DNA from 3 places in the Bacillus sp. OTU2372 genome. Region 2 is predicted to be linked to each of the others. Evidence: riboswitches for the same ligand, from Rfam matches in the RefSeq annotation. Region 2 holds a riboswitch; each other region holds the start of a gene.

Region 1 (5,216 bases), on a different contig from region 2:
TAAGATTTTGGGAATTTTGGTGATAGTTAAAGTGATTCGCGACAAAGTCAGGTTCAGTAATCATTTCTGCATCAAGGAAAATAAGAATGCTCCCCCTTGCAGCTTGAATGCCTAAATTTCTAACCCTAGCTCTACCGAGTTTTTTTGTGTTGCGAATATAATTAAACTGAAAGGGAGGATGGTAGTTTTTTAATGCTTCTTCTGTTTGATCAGTAGATGCATCGTTAATAAAGATTACTTCCATCTTTCTAGTGTTAAAGGTTTGATACTCGAGGGAGTAAAGGGTAAATAAATTTAGTGGATACTTATTTTGTGATGGAATGATAATACTGACTTCAATCTCATGATTCGTATCATCCTGTGAGATTTTACTTGTACCTTTTTCTGAAATTTGGTCAGTATCGTTTTTTCGTTTTCTTATACTTTTTGACCACTTAAATTCGCCGCCCCAGCTTTTTTCACCAGTGCCGTCTCTTAATCTTTCCTGTTCCAAGGAATCAGAGAACAATGGATTACTTCTATTCGTTATAGACTTTGCTGTCATACGGACCTCTTCACTTCCTTTTAGATTATACTAGTCCATTTGGTCTTTATAGGATATGAGGGACAATCGTATCTGACTAAACTTATACCTAATTTAATGGTTTCTGTGCACTTTTTTGTTAACACGAATGTAAATGGTAAAAAAAAAAGAGCCGTGGGCTCTTTTTGTATAAAGGTGATAATGTTTAATTATTCTATAAAGCTACTCTTGCCGATATTTGCTCTTTTTCATATTCTCCTATAATCGGAAAAAAAATAAGTTCATTATTTTGTGTCGAGAGCGCCTCAATTTCTCCCTTTTTCCCTTTTGCAATCCATGTTCCATCTTCAACATGTTCAATCAATTTAATCGAAGGGTCAATTGCATTATTAAACAATCCAGCTAATAACCAATTTTCTTCTTTTTGCTCAAGGTCGGAAATAGCGGTATTGGTTTCACTTGTTGATAAGAGCCCTTGGCTTTCAGGCCGGTTCTGACAGACGTAGACTAAATCTTCAATAACCGCACTTGCTGTGGGATACATCCCTGCACCTGGTCCTTGTAGTGTTATTTGACCGACAATATCCGAAGAAATGTTTACTGCATTCTGAACCCCTTCGACATGATATAAAGGATGCTCATTTCCAACAAGGACTGGTTTAACAGATACCTTTAGTTGATGACTCGATTTGCTTATACTGGCAATATGTTTAAACCTAAGTCCAAGCCTTTCGGCAGTGTCGATTAATTCTCTTGTGATTGAAGTAATCCCTACCCTTTCAACTGCATGCCAATTTGGTTCTTCACCAAAGGCAAGTCTGCTTAAAATCATGGCTTTATAAAAGGCATCAAAGCCTTCTACATCATTTGTCGGGTTGGCCTCAGCAAAGCCGTTTTCTTGTGCTGCTCGTAAAGCTTGGGCAAAAGAAAGCTTCTTCTCTCGCATTTCCGTTAAAATGAAATTCGATGTTCCATTTAAAATACCTTGAACTTGCTGAACACGATTTACATTTAATAATTGTCTTAATGTTTGAATAACCGGAATTCCTCCAGCTACAGTGGCTTCATATCCAACAGAGACATGATGCTCTTTTGCAAGTTCAAGCAGTTCTTGTCCATAGTGTGCGAACATTTCCTTATTTGCTGTAATAATATGACAGCCACGCTCAATGGCTTTCTTTAAAAATATGTATGTTGGGTCTTTATCAACAATGGCTTCGACAACAACATCAAGCTGTGGCAAATTTAGTATATCCGTAAATTCTGTTGTAACTAATACATCTTTGTTAATGTCCCGCTCCTTTTGCTTGTTCTTGATTAGTATGGCAGCCACCTCTACCTTCTTGCCTAAAACGGCTGTCAGTTCTTCCGCATGTGATTGAATCGTTCGATAAAACCCTTCACCAACAGTCCCAAACCCGAGGATTGCCACTTTAATTACAGACATGTTGATCCACCCTTCTTATTATATTTGCATGATCTTTATCAGTTTTTCTAATAAATGAAGAAAAGCCCTCTTATAAGAAGAGGGCTAATTCCTCCTCTTATCTTTCAGGCTAAATAACCTGCAGGAATTAGCACCTTTTCAAGGAATACCTTGATGGTTGCCGGGCTTCATCGGGCCTAGTCCCTCCGCCTCTCTGGATAAGAGTTATATTTTATTTTCATTTAAATTACCAAGTTAAGTTATAAAAAATATTCTAGTTTAATTATTATTAAATGTCAATATATTCTTTTAATTCGATTATTTGATGAACAAAAGCACAAGCGCCTTGAACAGCCCCGACAAGCATAAGAAGCTCAGGGAAAGAAGGCGTTCTTTGCCTTCATTCCCTGAGTGGCTGTAGACCATCGAGGGGCTAGGCGCTGGAGCTGGACGTTGAGAGTCCTTTTATTAACAGTTATCCAAAAGCGAAAATTTTATAATTTCCTAAACGAAAATAAAAACCCGCCGTTTGGCGAGCCTTAAAATTATCATGGTTATCTTTGAAGTTTTCCCTGTGCAAGGCGTATTTGATTTTCCACTTGTTCTGGGGCGGTGCCGCCAAAGCTGTTTCTAACCGCGACTACATGCTCAGGAGCCAATACCTTGTATATATCTTCTTCAAATAAAGGACTAAAGCTTTGATATTCTTCAAAACTTAAATCAAGTAAAAACTTATTGGCTTGAATTGAATATAAGACTATTTTCCCAATCACTTCGTGTGCCTCACGGAATGGCAAGCCCTTTCTAACCAAATAATCAGCAATATCCGTTGCATTGGAAAAATCATTATTGATCGCCTTTCGCATCACATCTTTGTTGACAGTCATCGACTCAATCATTGGAGCTAACAGCTTTAATGACCCTTCAAGAGTCTCTACCGTATCAAACATGCCTTCTTTATCTTCTTGTAAATCTTTATTATAAGCAAGCGGCAAGCCTTTAAGTACGGTTAACAATCCAATTAAGTTGCCGTAAGCCCTTCCTGTTTTACCACGAAGTAATTCTGGTACATCCGGGTTTTTCTTTTGAGGCATGATACTTGAACCTGTACAGAATGAATCATCAAGTTCAACAAACTGGAATTCTTGGCTGGACCAAATGACTAATTCCTCAGAAAATCTTGAAATATGTGTCATAATAATAGACCCAATCGATAAAAATTCCAAAATAAAATCACGGTCACTCACTGCATCCATACTATTTGGATATATGGTTTCAAAGCCTAATATTTCTGCGACTCGTTCACGATTGATTGGAAATGTTGTCCCTGCTAGTGCTCCGGAACCTAGTGGCAGCCAATTAACTCGTTTAAGTGAATCCATAAGTCTCTCTTTATCACGTTCAAACATCCAAAAATAAGCCATTAGGTGATGTGCAAAGGAAACTGGCTGGGCCCGCTGCAAGTGTGTGTACCCTGGAATTAATGTGTGAATGTTCTCTTTTGCCTGCCCAATTAATGCCTGTTGGACATCTTCAATTAACTTAATTAGTTCAGTCGTTTTAGTTCTTAAGTATAGATGCATATCAGTAGCTACTTGGTCATTGCGGCTGCGCCCTGTATGAAGCTTGCCGCCTACAGGTCCGATTTTTTCAATTAAGAGCTTTTCAATATTCATATGAATATCTTCATCTTCAACTAAAAACTCAACTTCGTTAGCATCCACCATTTTCTTTATAGCAAGAAGGCCGTCCTTTATTTTACTAGCATCTTCCATCGGAATAATCCCGCATTCTCCCAGCATTTGAACATGCGCCATACTTCCGGCAATATCTTCTTTCGCTAACTTTTGATCAAAGGAAATTGATGCTGTAAATTCTTCAACGAGCTTATTGGTTTCTTTCGTAAAACGGCCGCCCCATAACTTCGACATTACTGTTCCTCCTTAAATAAGAAAAGCGCAAGCGCCTTGGTCAGCCCCGACAAGCACAAGACAAGCCGGCCGAAAGGTTGCTTTTTAACCTTTTGGACGGATTGACTTGTGACCTCGAGGGGCTAGGCGCTGGAGCTAGACAATTCTCAAAGTCAATTTCTATATTATCTTATCTACAAATAAAGAAGAGAGCCCCCGAAAATGGATTCGAGGGCAATCCGGATTATTATTTTAAAATCGTTTCTTTGTTATTTACTTCAGAATACACCTTAGTTGGCAGCCCCCAAAGCTTGATAAAGCCAACAGCGGCATTATGATCAAAAGCATCTCCTTTAGCATAGGTTGCTAATTCTTCATTGTAAAGGCTGTGTGGTGATTTACGTCCAACCACTGTATGAGTTCCTTTAAACAATTTAACACGGATTGTACCAGAAACTACCTTTTGTGTCTCATCAATAAAAGCATCAAGTGCTGGTTTAATCGGTGAGTACCAAAGACCTTCATAAATAATCTTCGCCATTTGCTGTTCAACCTGTGTCTTAAATTGGGTAACCTCACGAGTTAGCGTTAAAAACTCTAATTCCTTATGAGCATTAATTAAAATTAATGCAGCAGGGTTTTCGTACACTTCTCTAGATTTAATCCCTACTAATCTATTTTCAATATGGTCGATACGGCCTACTCCATGCTTACCGCCAAGCGTATTAAGTGTTTCAATAAGCTGAACAAGTGGAAGCTTTTCGCCATTCAGTGCAACTGGAACCCCTTGTTCAAATTCGATTTCAATATATTCAGGTGCATCTGGTGTCAATTCAATTGGATTAGTCCAGTCAAATGCTGCTTCCGGAGCTTCTGCCCAGGGATCTTCGAGAACTCCTGCCTCGCAGGCACGTCCCCAGATATTGGCATCAATAGAAAATGGATTGTCTAAATTTACTGGAATAGGAATCCCGTTTTCTTCCGCGTATTTAATTTCCTCGTCACGGGTCATTCCCCACTCACGAACAGGTGCAACCACTTTTAAACTAGGATTTAATGCTTGGATGGATACCTCAAAGCGGACTTGGTCATTCCCTTTACCTGTACAACCGTGGGCAACAGCCATTGCTCCTTCTTTTTCCGCAACTTCTACCAATAATTTAGAAATAAGCGGTCTTGATAGAGCTGACGATAACGGGTATTTACCTTCATATAAACAATTAGCCTTTAAAGCTGGTAAAATATATTCTTTTGCTAACAATTCTTTTGCATCTATCATATACGCTTTCGAAGCGCCAACTTTTAATGCTTTATTTTTAATAGCTTCTAAGTCTTTACCTTCACCGACATCTAAACC
Region 2 (5,216 bases):
AAAAATTGGCTCTAGCTTCTAATTGAAGGTGAATTTTTATATAAAAACCAGGAGGGATTTTGCATATGAGTACACCAAAGGAATTACGTTATTCTGAAGAACATGAATGGGTAAAGGTAGAAGGGGAAAAGGTCCGCGTCGGGATCACTGCCTTTGCACAGCATGAATTAGGAGATATCGTTTTCGTAGAACTTCCAGAAGTTGGTGCTGAAATAACAGCTGACGAACCATTTGGAAGTGTTGAATCAGTCAAAACCGTTTCTGAGCTTTATGCCCCTGTCAGCGGTAAAGTTGTGGAAGTAAACGAAGAATTAAGTGACAGCCCTGAGTTTGTCAACGAATCTCCATATGAAAAAGCATGGATGATTGTTATCGAGCCTTCCAATGTAGGCGAAGTAGACAAACTAATGACTGCTGAGCAATATGAAGAAATGATTAAAGAAGATTAATCCCTTTCAAAGCACCTATTCTTATGGGTGCTTTTTCTCTTAAATTTCCACTCCTTTTCTTGTCGGGCAGGGACAGACTATTCCTAAACCATATTGAAGAGGGTGGAGCAAATGACATTAAACCAACAAAAGATTGATGTGACCGACCGAGTGGTTGGAAAATTAAAAAATGGCGAAATTGAACTGTTTCTTGAAAATACATCAATAGGTAAAATAAAGCTTTCTGATCAGATGCAAGTGGAATTAGATCATCATTTTGAGGCAGAACAACAAAAAATTTATCAGCATGTAACCGTAACTGAACAGCCGAATGCCAAGTATACCGACTGTGATGATGGTGGATGGTGTTAACATAATTTCAAGCAAATACCTATTTCTTAGCGGACAATCATGTTATAGTTAACTTACTAACAAGATGGTACACGAAATCAGTATTTTAGAATATGTTAACATAAACAACTTTATATTACAGGTGATGGGATATGAATGATTCGTATGTTGACAAAGTTCTTATTGTCGAAGGAAAATCCGATAAAAATAAGGTTAAGCATATTGTGAAGGAACCTGTGGAGATTATCTGTACAAATGGAACCATCAGTCATTCCAAGCTAGAGGAGTTGATTGAGTTTCTTGAGGATAAGGATGTTTATATCCTTGTCGATGCAGATGATTCAGGTGAGAAGCTTCGCAAACGATTTAAACGTGAATTTCCCCATGCGGAGCATTTGTATATTGACCGGATGTATCGGGAGGTAGCGACGGCCCCTGAACACCACTTGGCAATGGTCCTATTAGGGGCAAATATTGATGTACATGCTGAGTATTTAGAAATGAGTTAATGTGTGATGAATGAATGGAATCGAACTGAATTGGCTGATTTCCTCGACCGTGAGGGAATCGGTCTGTTATATTTCTATACCCCTCTATGCGGCACCTGTCAGGTAGCGTCTCGGATGCTTCAAATCACGGGTGAGCTTGTAGAGGTTACAATGGGAAAAATGAACCTGAATTTTTATCCGGATTTGGCTAAGAATTTTGCAATTGAGAGTGTACCAAGCCTGTTGATTATTCGTAATGGTGAGGTCCAGGAAACGATTTATGCGTTTCATTCTGTTCCATTTTTGCTTGAAAAAATTAAATCTTATCTAGGGTGAGCAGATGCGGGGAGCGCATCTGCTTTTTCTATGAGGCTGTGGGCGAAGAAGGAACATAATTTTCCCCCAACTGGTAACAAAGGGTTGGGCACGGTCAAAATAAAAAGGAATTGTGCCCATCACGGTGAAGCGGAAACGGTCAAAATAAAAAGGAATTGTGCCCATCACGGGTAAAACGGAAGCCGTAATAGTCAAAATAAAAAGGAATTGTACCCATCACGGGTAAAACGGAAGCCGTAATAGTCAAAATAAAAAGGAATTGTGCCCATCACGGGTAAAACGGAAGCCGTAACGGTCAAAATAAAAAGGAATTGTGCCCATCACGGTAAAGTGGAAGTGGTAACGGTCAAAATAAAAAGGGATTGTGCCCATCACGGGTAAACAGAAAAAGGCAACCGTCCAAATAAAAAATAATTGTCCCATTAAATGAATTAAGAGCTATCTTTTCTAACAAAAACTCGCGACAGTAAACATACATACCTCTGGCTATTCGTAAAAGAGCCCCTTTGTCTTTCCATTACAGATCAAGTTTTGTTTTAGAACCCTCCGAATAGTTTTTTTTGAATCAATACTCTCACACCATTCAAAAACTAAGTTAGTTGTAATTTTCTCATTAGGATAAAGCAACTTTATTTCCCCTACAGCTCTTAAAACCGCAGAGTCAAGCCCCTCACAATGCCCACATACCTGACACTGCACATGTCTATCAAAACTAGAAACATCAAAAGAATGACAAACAGCACAAATAATCCCTTTCTTTAACATATCAATTGAATACTTTGAGTACTTTTCATAGGGGGACTCCGTCTGGTGCATAGATACTAATTGCTCAGCTAGACGTTTATGGCGTCCATTTAAAGTGGATGATTTCCTATTTAATTTACACATAAAATCAGGCAGCTGATTTGGATAGATTATGGGTTTATTCATAGGGGATTGATATAAGTGGAATTTAGGGTTAATAAAAATTACATATGCCTCAATAGTCATGTGATACCCAAGGCCTTGAAGTAGCTGCCTGAGCAGAGATTCACACCGTTCTAATTGTAGCAGAGGATTCTTAATTTCCTTTTTGATAGCGAGAGAATAAAACCTGCCATTTTCATAATTAAAATCACCTTCATAATTTTTTACCTCGAATAGGTGAATGGGGTCTTGTCTAATCATCAACGTATCAATTTGAAACTTGTTATTGTTTGACTCCAGCAATAAGTCATGTAAGAGGTAACTTGGAGGTTCGAGCTTCCCCGTTAACAAATCAAACATTTTTTCACCCTCATAACCTTTAGCTTTATTATGAAGATATTTTTTTTCCTTTTCTTCTAATTCTGTTCTAGCGTCTAATAGCTTTAATATTCTTAATTCAAGTGGTTCTGGGCGATCCTATAAAATCATACTCCACATCCTTTCTAGTATCACCTTCATTTTAACCAGAATCCCAAGTCAAAGATTTGACTATTTTTTAACACTTTCGAAGACTCGACATATTTCTCGGGAAATCGTCTTAAATAGCCCATTTCATCAGAGAATTGTCGAGCGATAATCAAAGGAATACCGCCTTCCATGCTGAATAAGTAAACTAATACGTGCGCAAAGACCGGAGTGGTAGAAATGAACGAACTGGCAGAAAAATTCTTAGGAAAATTCACCTTACAGGGGCATATCCTAAGCTTAATCAGACATACCGATATAAAAGTAAAATTTTGTTGTGAAGAGGGAACTGCTACAATCGAAATCAAAAATGGAAAAATATCATTACTAAACAATCTGGATTCAATATGGTACGAGATTAAGGGAGACTCCAACGCAATGAAACAGCTTTTCGAAGGAACCGAAACACTGCGAACACTCGAAAAGAAAGGACAGCTAACCGTATCCGCCCCCCTAAGAACAACGCTGCTCCTAGAATCCATCTTCTTTTTAACAAAAGCACATGAAAATCTTGCTAAAGTCATATAATCCTATATGTTGACTCGGAATTAAATTTCTAGTAATCTATATTTAACAACAATTGATAGCGCATATTCTTATCTAGAGTGGTGGAGGGACTGGCCCTTTGAAGCCCGGCAACCGGTTATAAAACACGGTGCCAATTCCAGAGAGCAGCTTGCTCAAAAGATGAGAAGAGTTAACCCCCTCTTCTAGGAAGCGGGGTTTTTTCATTTTTTTGATAAAAAGGAGGAACAGGAAAAATGGCGGAAAATCAAAAAAAGTACCGTTTTGAAACACTAAGTGTTCATGGAGGCTTGTCACCAGATCCTGTAACAGGAGCACGCGCTGTCCCAATCTATCAAAACAATGCCTATCAATTCAAAAATACAGAACATGCAGCCAACCTGTTTAGTCTAGTAGAACCAGGGTACATATACACAAGAATTCACAACCCAACGACAACTGTTTTTGAAGACCGCGTCGCACTATTAGAAGGAGGAGTAGGAGCACTCGCCGTTGCCAGCGGCATGGCTGCCATTACACTCGCGATCTTAAATATCGCCGAAGCAGGCGATGAAATCGTCGCTGCTTCCAATCTTTACGGCGGAACCTATAATTTATTAGCGGTTACCTTGCCTAAATACGGAATCAATGTAAAATTTGTCGATGCAGAAAATCCGGAAAACTTCCGCAACGCAATCACTGAAAAAACAAAAGCCGTCTTCGCAGAAACCATCGGTAATCCAAGTTTACGAGTACTTGATATTGAAAAAGTGGCCGACATTGCCCATGCAGCAGGGGTCCCCTTAATTATTGATAATACCTTTGCCACACCATATCTCTGCCGGCCAATCGAACATGGTGCCGATATTGTCGTTCACTCGGCAACTAAATGGTTATTAGGCAACGGAACCACAACTGGCGGCATTATTGTCGATGGCGGTAAGTTTGATTGGAATTCTCCAAGATTCCCAGGCTTCACCACCCCGGATGACAGCTATCATGGCCTTGTCTATGCAGAAGCCTTAGGGGCAATTGCCTATATCATAAAAGCGCGCGTCCAATTATTACGTGATCTCGGACCTGCACTAAGTCCGCAAAATGCCTTCCTGTTTACATTAGGGCTAGAAACGCTTCATGTGCGGATGAAGGAGCATGTAGCCAATACCAAGCAAATCGTTGATTATTTATTAGCTCATCCGGCGGTGGAGTGGGTATCCTATCCTGGTCATAGTTCACATCCAGATTATCAATTAGCGGAAAAGTATCTGCCTAAAGGAGCCGGCTCAATGGTGGTCTTTGGTATTAAAGGCGGAAAAGAAGCGGGAGCAAAATTGATCAATTCCTTAACACTCTGGGCACATGTTGCCAACGTCGGTGACGCAAAGAGCTTAATTATTCACCCTGCCAGCACCACACATCAGCAGCTCGATGCCGAAGGACTTAAGGCTGCCGGTGTATCAGAAGATTTAATCCGTCTCTCCATCGGGATTGAGAATGTCGAGGATTTAATGGATGACCTTGAGACAGCGATAGAATCTGCGACAGGATTAACCTCACTAAAAGCGAATGCCTAAATTTTACCTACTATTATGTTCAGAAAAAATCGTTGACACCCCATTTTATCCGTGATACGATAACTTTTGTTAATATAATAAGTTTACTTAAATAATATAATGTT
Region 3 (5,216 bases), on a different contig from region 2:
TACGGCACCTGCTGCTGAAACACCAACGAATACGTCAGCACCAACAAGAGCATCCGCCAACATTCCTTCTTTTTGTTCTTTGTTTGTAACCTCAGCCATTTCCTCTTTGAATTTATTCATTCCAAAAGGGCGCCCCTTATAGATGACTCCTTTGGTATCACAAAGAATAACATCCTTTACCCCCATATGAAGCAAGAGTTTTACAATCGCCACTCCTGCTGCCCCAGCACCGTTTACTACAACACGAATATCTTCTAGCTTTTTGTTTGCCAGTATAAGAGCATTAATTAATCCAGCAGCTGTTACAATGGCTGTACCATGCTGATCATCATGAAAAACAGGGATATCACAAGCTTTTCGCAGCTGATCTTCAATTTCAAAGCATTGGGGTGCAGCAATATCTTCTAAGTTTATTCCTCCAAAGGTAGGTTCTAATAATTTGACCGTACTCACAATTTCTTTTGTGTCAGTGGTATCTAGACAAATAGGGAACGCATCCACATTGGCAAATGACTTAAATAACACGGCCTTTCCTTCCATTACCGGCATTGCAGCTTTTGGACCGATATTTCCAAGACCAAGTACAGCCGTTCCATTTGATACAACTGCAACTAGATTCCCCTTCATTGTGTAATCATATACCTTACTTTCGTCCTCATGAATATCCAGACAAGGTTCTGCCACACCAGGAGAATAAGCTAAACTTAAATCCTTAGCATTATTTACTGGAACCTTAGAAGTTACTGCAAGTTTTCCTTGATGTTCCTTATGCATCTTTAATGCTTCTTCCCTTAAGACTGACATATTCCTATCTCTCCCCTATTTAAAAATTTATGTAAACACTTGGTAGAGTTGCCGTTTACACTTTAAATTTATAATTCCATCATAATACCAAGTAAGCATTTTCATAGATTTTGTAATTAAAAAAAGCAAGCTTTTATAAAATTTTTTCTTTTTTGTCTTTAGTATTCGTTAAAACATAAAACGGATAAAAAAACAGACCAACGGTAATATCCACCATCGGTCTGTTTATTAATTTCATTCTAAATATCAATAGTTTTATTTTTAATCGTGGAGCAAAACCTCAGAAGACCGCCATTTTTTTGAAATCTCCTCAATGTGTTGAGGAGTGGTTCTGCAGCATCCTCCTATTAACCGTGCTCCTGCTTTATACCATTCCTCAGATTGACTATCAAACGCATTACATTGTTCATGGCCATGCCATGTTTTTGTTTCTGCATTATAGGTTTCACCCGAGTTTGGATAAACAAGAATCGGCTTATTGGTGTTTGCGCTCAGCTCCTGAATGGCACCAGTAACAACATTAATTGGTGCACAATTGAGTCCAATCGCAACAATTTGTTCGCTGTTTTCAAACAACCTGGCACAGTCCGCCAGCATAGTACCCTCACTAATCACTTCTTCATTTTTTAAAGAAAAGGATAACCACGCATAGGTGTCTGGAAATTCTCGCAACAATGAATCTAGTACTCTTGCCTCCTGCAAGGACGGGATTGTTTCAAATGCTAACAGGTCGGCACCTGCCTCAACTAAAGCAGAAATTCTTGGCCGATGGAATTCAGCTAACGTTTCATCGGTTACACCATAATTCCCTACATATTCAGAACCATCTGCAAGGTACGCCCCATAAGGTCCAACTGATCCTGCCACCAACGGTTTCGGCCGATTGGTTTCTCTATTTTCCTTCCAAAAATCATCTCGTGCCCTTTTTGCCAGCTGCACTGTTTTCTTAATTAACTCTATAGCCTCCGCTTCTTTTATTCCACGTGCGGCAAATCCATCAATCGTAGCTTGATAGCTTGCCGTAATAGCACAGTCCGCCCCTGCTCGAAAATAATCAGCATGAACTCGATAAATCAATTCCGGGTTTTCAAGTAATACTCGTGCAGACCAAAGGGGATCGTCTAAATTACAGCCATGTGCCTCCAGTTCTGTAGCTAATGCTCCATCAAGAATCATAATAGAATGTTGAGATAAAATGGACTCAATTGGATCGATTTTGCTGGACATACTCTACGCCCCTTTTCTTTAAATTTTGTGTTAAATAATAACTTCCGTAGCAAAGCAAAATAAATGGGATGCCGCAATACAGGGCAATTCGTTGTGTTGGATCAAAGGCAATTCCAATACATGATGCCAAACAAAGGATAAAAGATACAATTGGTACGAATGGGTAAAGTGGTGTTCGATACACTAGGTCCTTTTCAGATTTTCCTTCCTTCAAATATTGTCTCCGAAATAAGAACTGTGACAAGCTAATACTCATCCAAACGACCACCACTGCCAGGCCCGAAATGGACACAAGTACGATATAAACCGTATCTGGTGCAACAATACTGGAGAGTAGTGCCAAAGCCCCTCCCACCATGCTAAAGATGACCGCATTGATTGGGACCCCTTTTGTTGTCATTTTTCCAAAGATCGGTGAGATTGTCTTCTTATCCGCAAGTGACCAAAGCATTCTCGAAGAGGCATAGAGCCCTGAGTTAGCTGCTGATAGAATGGCCGTAAGGATAACAAAGTTCATAATGTCTGCAGCATATGGTACTCCAATTCTTTCTAATACTGCTACAAATGGACTCTCTAATACTCCTGCGTCAGACATAGGCAATAACGCTGATAAAATAACAATTGTTCCCACAAAAAAGATAATTAATCTCCACAAGGTGGTACGAATGGCCTTCGGTATTGTTTTTTCTGGGTTTTCTGTTTCCCCTGCTGCAATACCAATTAATTCCGTTCCTGAGAAAGCAAAATTAACCGCAAGCATGGTCATTAAAATGCCTGTAGCACCATGGGGAAATAAACCTGCGCTTGTAAAATTAGAAAAGAAGGGTTCTGAATTCGAATGAGTCATCGGAAGAATGCCTGCCAAAGCGGCAGCACCTAAAACAATAAATAGGATAATAGCAATTACCTTGATCGAAGAAAACCAAAATTCAGATTCAGCGAAAAACTTGACGGTCAGTACATTTAATACAAAAATCAAAATGGCAAAGAAAGCACTCCAGACCCAAACACCGATGAATGGAAACCACCTCTGCATCAGTAATCCTGCAGCTGTGAATTCAGAACCTAAAGCAACCGTCCAAGTCAGCCAATACAACCAGGCAACTGTATATCCCGTCCCGGGCCCGATATATTTAGCTGCATAGCTATGGAAGGCTCCCGTTTCTGGCATATGTACGGAGAGCTCCCCTAGACATAACATTACAAGGTAAACTACCAGGGCTCCAATCAGATAGGAAAGTATGGTACCAAACGGACCCGCTTGTTGAATGGTGTAACCCGTACTTAAAAATAGTCCAGTACCAATCACCCCTCCAAGCGACAGCATCACTAAATGACGTGTCTGCATTTTTCTTTGAAATACTTGCTTGTTTTTATTCTCCATTCCTACACTCCTTATGCTACTATCCAGAAAAAGCAAAAAACGCACTCGAAAAGAGTGCGCTGCTGACAAATAAAAACGGAAGCTCTCATCTATCAGGGTCTTCACCCGCAGGAATTAGCACAGTATCTTTGTAGACCTGTTGCTGAGGTTTCATCGGGCCAGTCCCTCCACCTCTCTGGATAAGAATATTTTTTTACAACCTTATCAATCTATGGAAATAATGTCAATCAATTTCTATACTTTTAACTAATATATTACGTTTTACTAAATCCTAATTTTGCAGTAATTGAATGATTTCCTCCTTTGTTGGAAGGGAGGAAATCGCCCCTTTTCCTGTGGTGGTAAGAGCTCCACTTGCATTGGCGTACGTAAGGATTTCTTGATGGTATTTATGAAGAACTTCTTCAAGATTTTGTTGTCTAACGTTTGTTTCTAAAAGCTTGTATAAAAAACCGCCAATGAAAGCATCTCCAGCTCCAGTGGTATCCTGCACATCAACTGCAAACCCGCTTGATTGAAATTGTTGGCCTTTTACATATAGTTCTGCACCTTGGGAACCTTTGGTGAAAATAACGGCTTTAACATCCCCAACAAATAACGATTGAATCGCTCGATCTACCTCATCAATTCCAGTAATGAATTCTAGCTCTTCATCTGATATTTTCACAAGGTGTGCATTTGGAATAAATTCTAAAATTGTATTTCTGCAAGCTTCAGGATGTTCCCATAGAGGCAGACGGACATTGGGGTCAAAACTGATTATACTGCCCTTATCCTTTGCTAAACGAATTGCCTTTACATGGGCCTGCTTCATCGGACTTTCCACTAAATCTACTGAACAGAAATGGAGAATATCACCCTCTTCAAACCAATTCTCCTCTATTTCACTTTCATGCAGCAACAGGTCCGCAGAAGGTTTGCGATAAAAAGAAAAGTCCCTCTCTCCATCAGCTCGTAATGATACGAAGGCAAGCCCTGTATTCGCCTCACTTGTTCTTGATATATTATCCGTCATCACCCCTGCCTGCTGAAGCTGCTCTAAAAGAAAATCACCAAACGCATCATTACCTAATTTGGTAATCATCGATGCCCTTCCTCCGTATTTCGCTACTGCGGCTGCGACATTTGCCGGTGCGCCACCAGGAGCCCGCTCAAACTCTACCACATCTTTTAGCGCTTTTCCCTTTTGAAGGGGAATAAAATCGATCAGTACCTCACCAATTGAATACATAGTTCTCATCATCTACACCTCATGCTCCTACTAAATGTCCCATTTGCTTGCTTGAAATAATGCCCTTCCGCCTTCTGCAAAAAAACGTACCTCCTTGCTATCCGCACCCGGGAAAATCCTGCTGGTAAATACCTCTTCACCATCATTTATAAAAATCTCAACAGAAGAGATATCCGCAAAAAGATGAAGCTTTATTTTAGATCCATCCACAGAGCATTTCCTCTCAGTTCCATACTGTTCTCCAACTGGTTCTCCTGAGAAAGTACGGTCTAATATGACCTTTTTCTGGAGCGCATCATATTTAAGAATTGTTTTTTCCTTTGTACCCGCTCTGAATTCAACACCGAATACCTCTGCATCAAAGTTCTCAAATTCACAGATCATCTCAAAAGAAGTCCCATTAAAATGCTCGTAAACCTTCTTCTCATCAAAGAGGACATCTTTTATTTTATGCTGCTGTTTACGAAGCCCCTGAAGCTCTTTAACTGGCTGCTGAATGAGCTTGCTTCCACGGATCGATAATTCTCTAGGCAGCGTCAAACAATGAGCCCAGCCATTTTTGTCTGTCGG

The links. Region 2 has a riboswitch for S-adenosylmethionine ahead of AAHB15_RS11870 (O-acetylhomoserine aminocarboxypropyltransferase/cysteine synthase family protein). Riboswitches for the same ligand answer to the same signal wherever they lie in the genome.
Region 1: it holds a riboswitch for S-adenosylmethionine, as region 2 does, so the genes downstream of both, AAHB15_RS05140 (homoserine dehydrogenase) here and AAHB15_RS11870 (O-acetylhomoserine aminocarboxypropyltransferase/cysteine synthase family protein) in region 2, are expected to answer to the same signal.
Region 3: it holds a riboswitch for S-adenosylmethionine, as region 2 does, so the genes downstream of both, mmuP (S-methylmethionine permease) here and AAHB15_RS11870 (O-acetylhomoserine aminocarboxypropyltransferase/cysteine synthase family protein) in region 2, are expected to answer to the same signal.

What each region holds. Positions count from the first base shown of each region.
Region 1 is NZ_JASATK010000002.1:27,607-32,822, forward strand. It holds gene AAHB15_RS05135 (glycosyltransferase family 2 protein) at 1-544, opposite strand, end outside; gene AAHB15_RS05140 (homoserine dehydrogenase) at 738-1,970, opposite strand; SAM riboswitch class I at 2,065-2,174, opposite strand; gene argH (argininosuccinate lyase) at 2,504-3,880, opposite strand; gene AAHB15_RS05150 (argininosuccinate synthase) at 4,107-5,216, opposite strand, start outside.
Region 2 is NZ_JASATK010000005.1:239,720-244,935, forward strand. It holds gene AAHB15_RS11835 (arsenate reductase family protein) at 1-15, shown strand, start outside; gene gcvH (glycine cleavage system protein GcvH) at 66-449, shown strand; gene AAHB15_RS11845 (YusG family protein) at 561-800, shown strand; gene AAHB15_RS11850 (toprim domain-containing protein) at 932-1,288, shown strand; gene AAHB15_RS11855 (thioredoxin family protein) at 1,295-1,603, shown strand; gene AAHB15_RS11860 (nuclease-related domain-containing protein) at 2,090-2,959, opposite strand; gene AAHB15_RS11865 (hypothetical protein) at 3,215-3,562, shown strand; SAM riboswitch class I at 3,628-3,728, shown strand; gene AAHB15_RS11870 (O-acetylhomoserine aminocarboxypropyltransferase/cysteine synthase family protein) at 3,796-5,112, shown strand.
Region 3 is NZ_JASATK010000002.1:550,129-555,344, forward strand. It holds gene AAHB15_RS07530 (NAD(P)-dependent malic enzyme) at 1-804, opposite strand, end outside; gene mmuM (homocysteine S-methyltransferase) at 1,066-2,031, opposite strand; gene mmuP (S-methylmethionine permease) at 2,006-3,415, opposite strand; SAM riboswitch class I at 3,498-3,601, opposite strand; gene AAHB15_RS07545 (carbohydrate kinase family protein) at 3,687-4,655, opposite strand; gene AAHB15_RS07550 (glycoside hydrolase family 32 protein) at 4,677-5,216, opposite strand, start outside.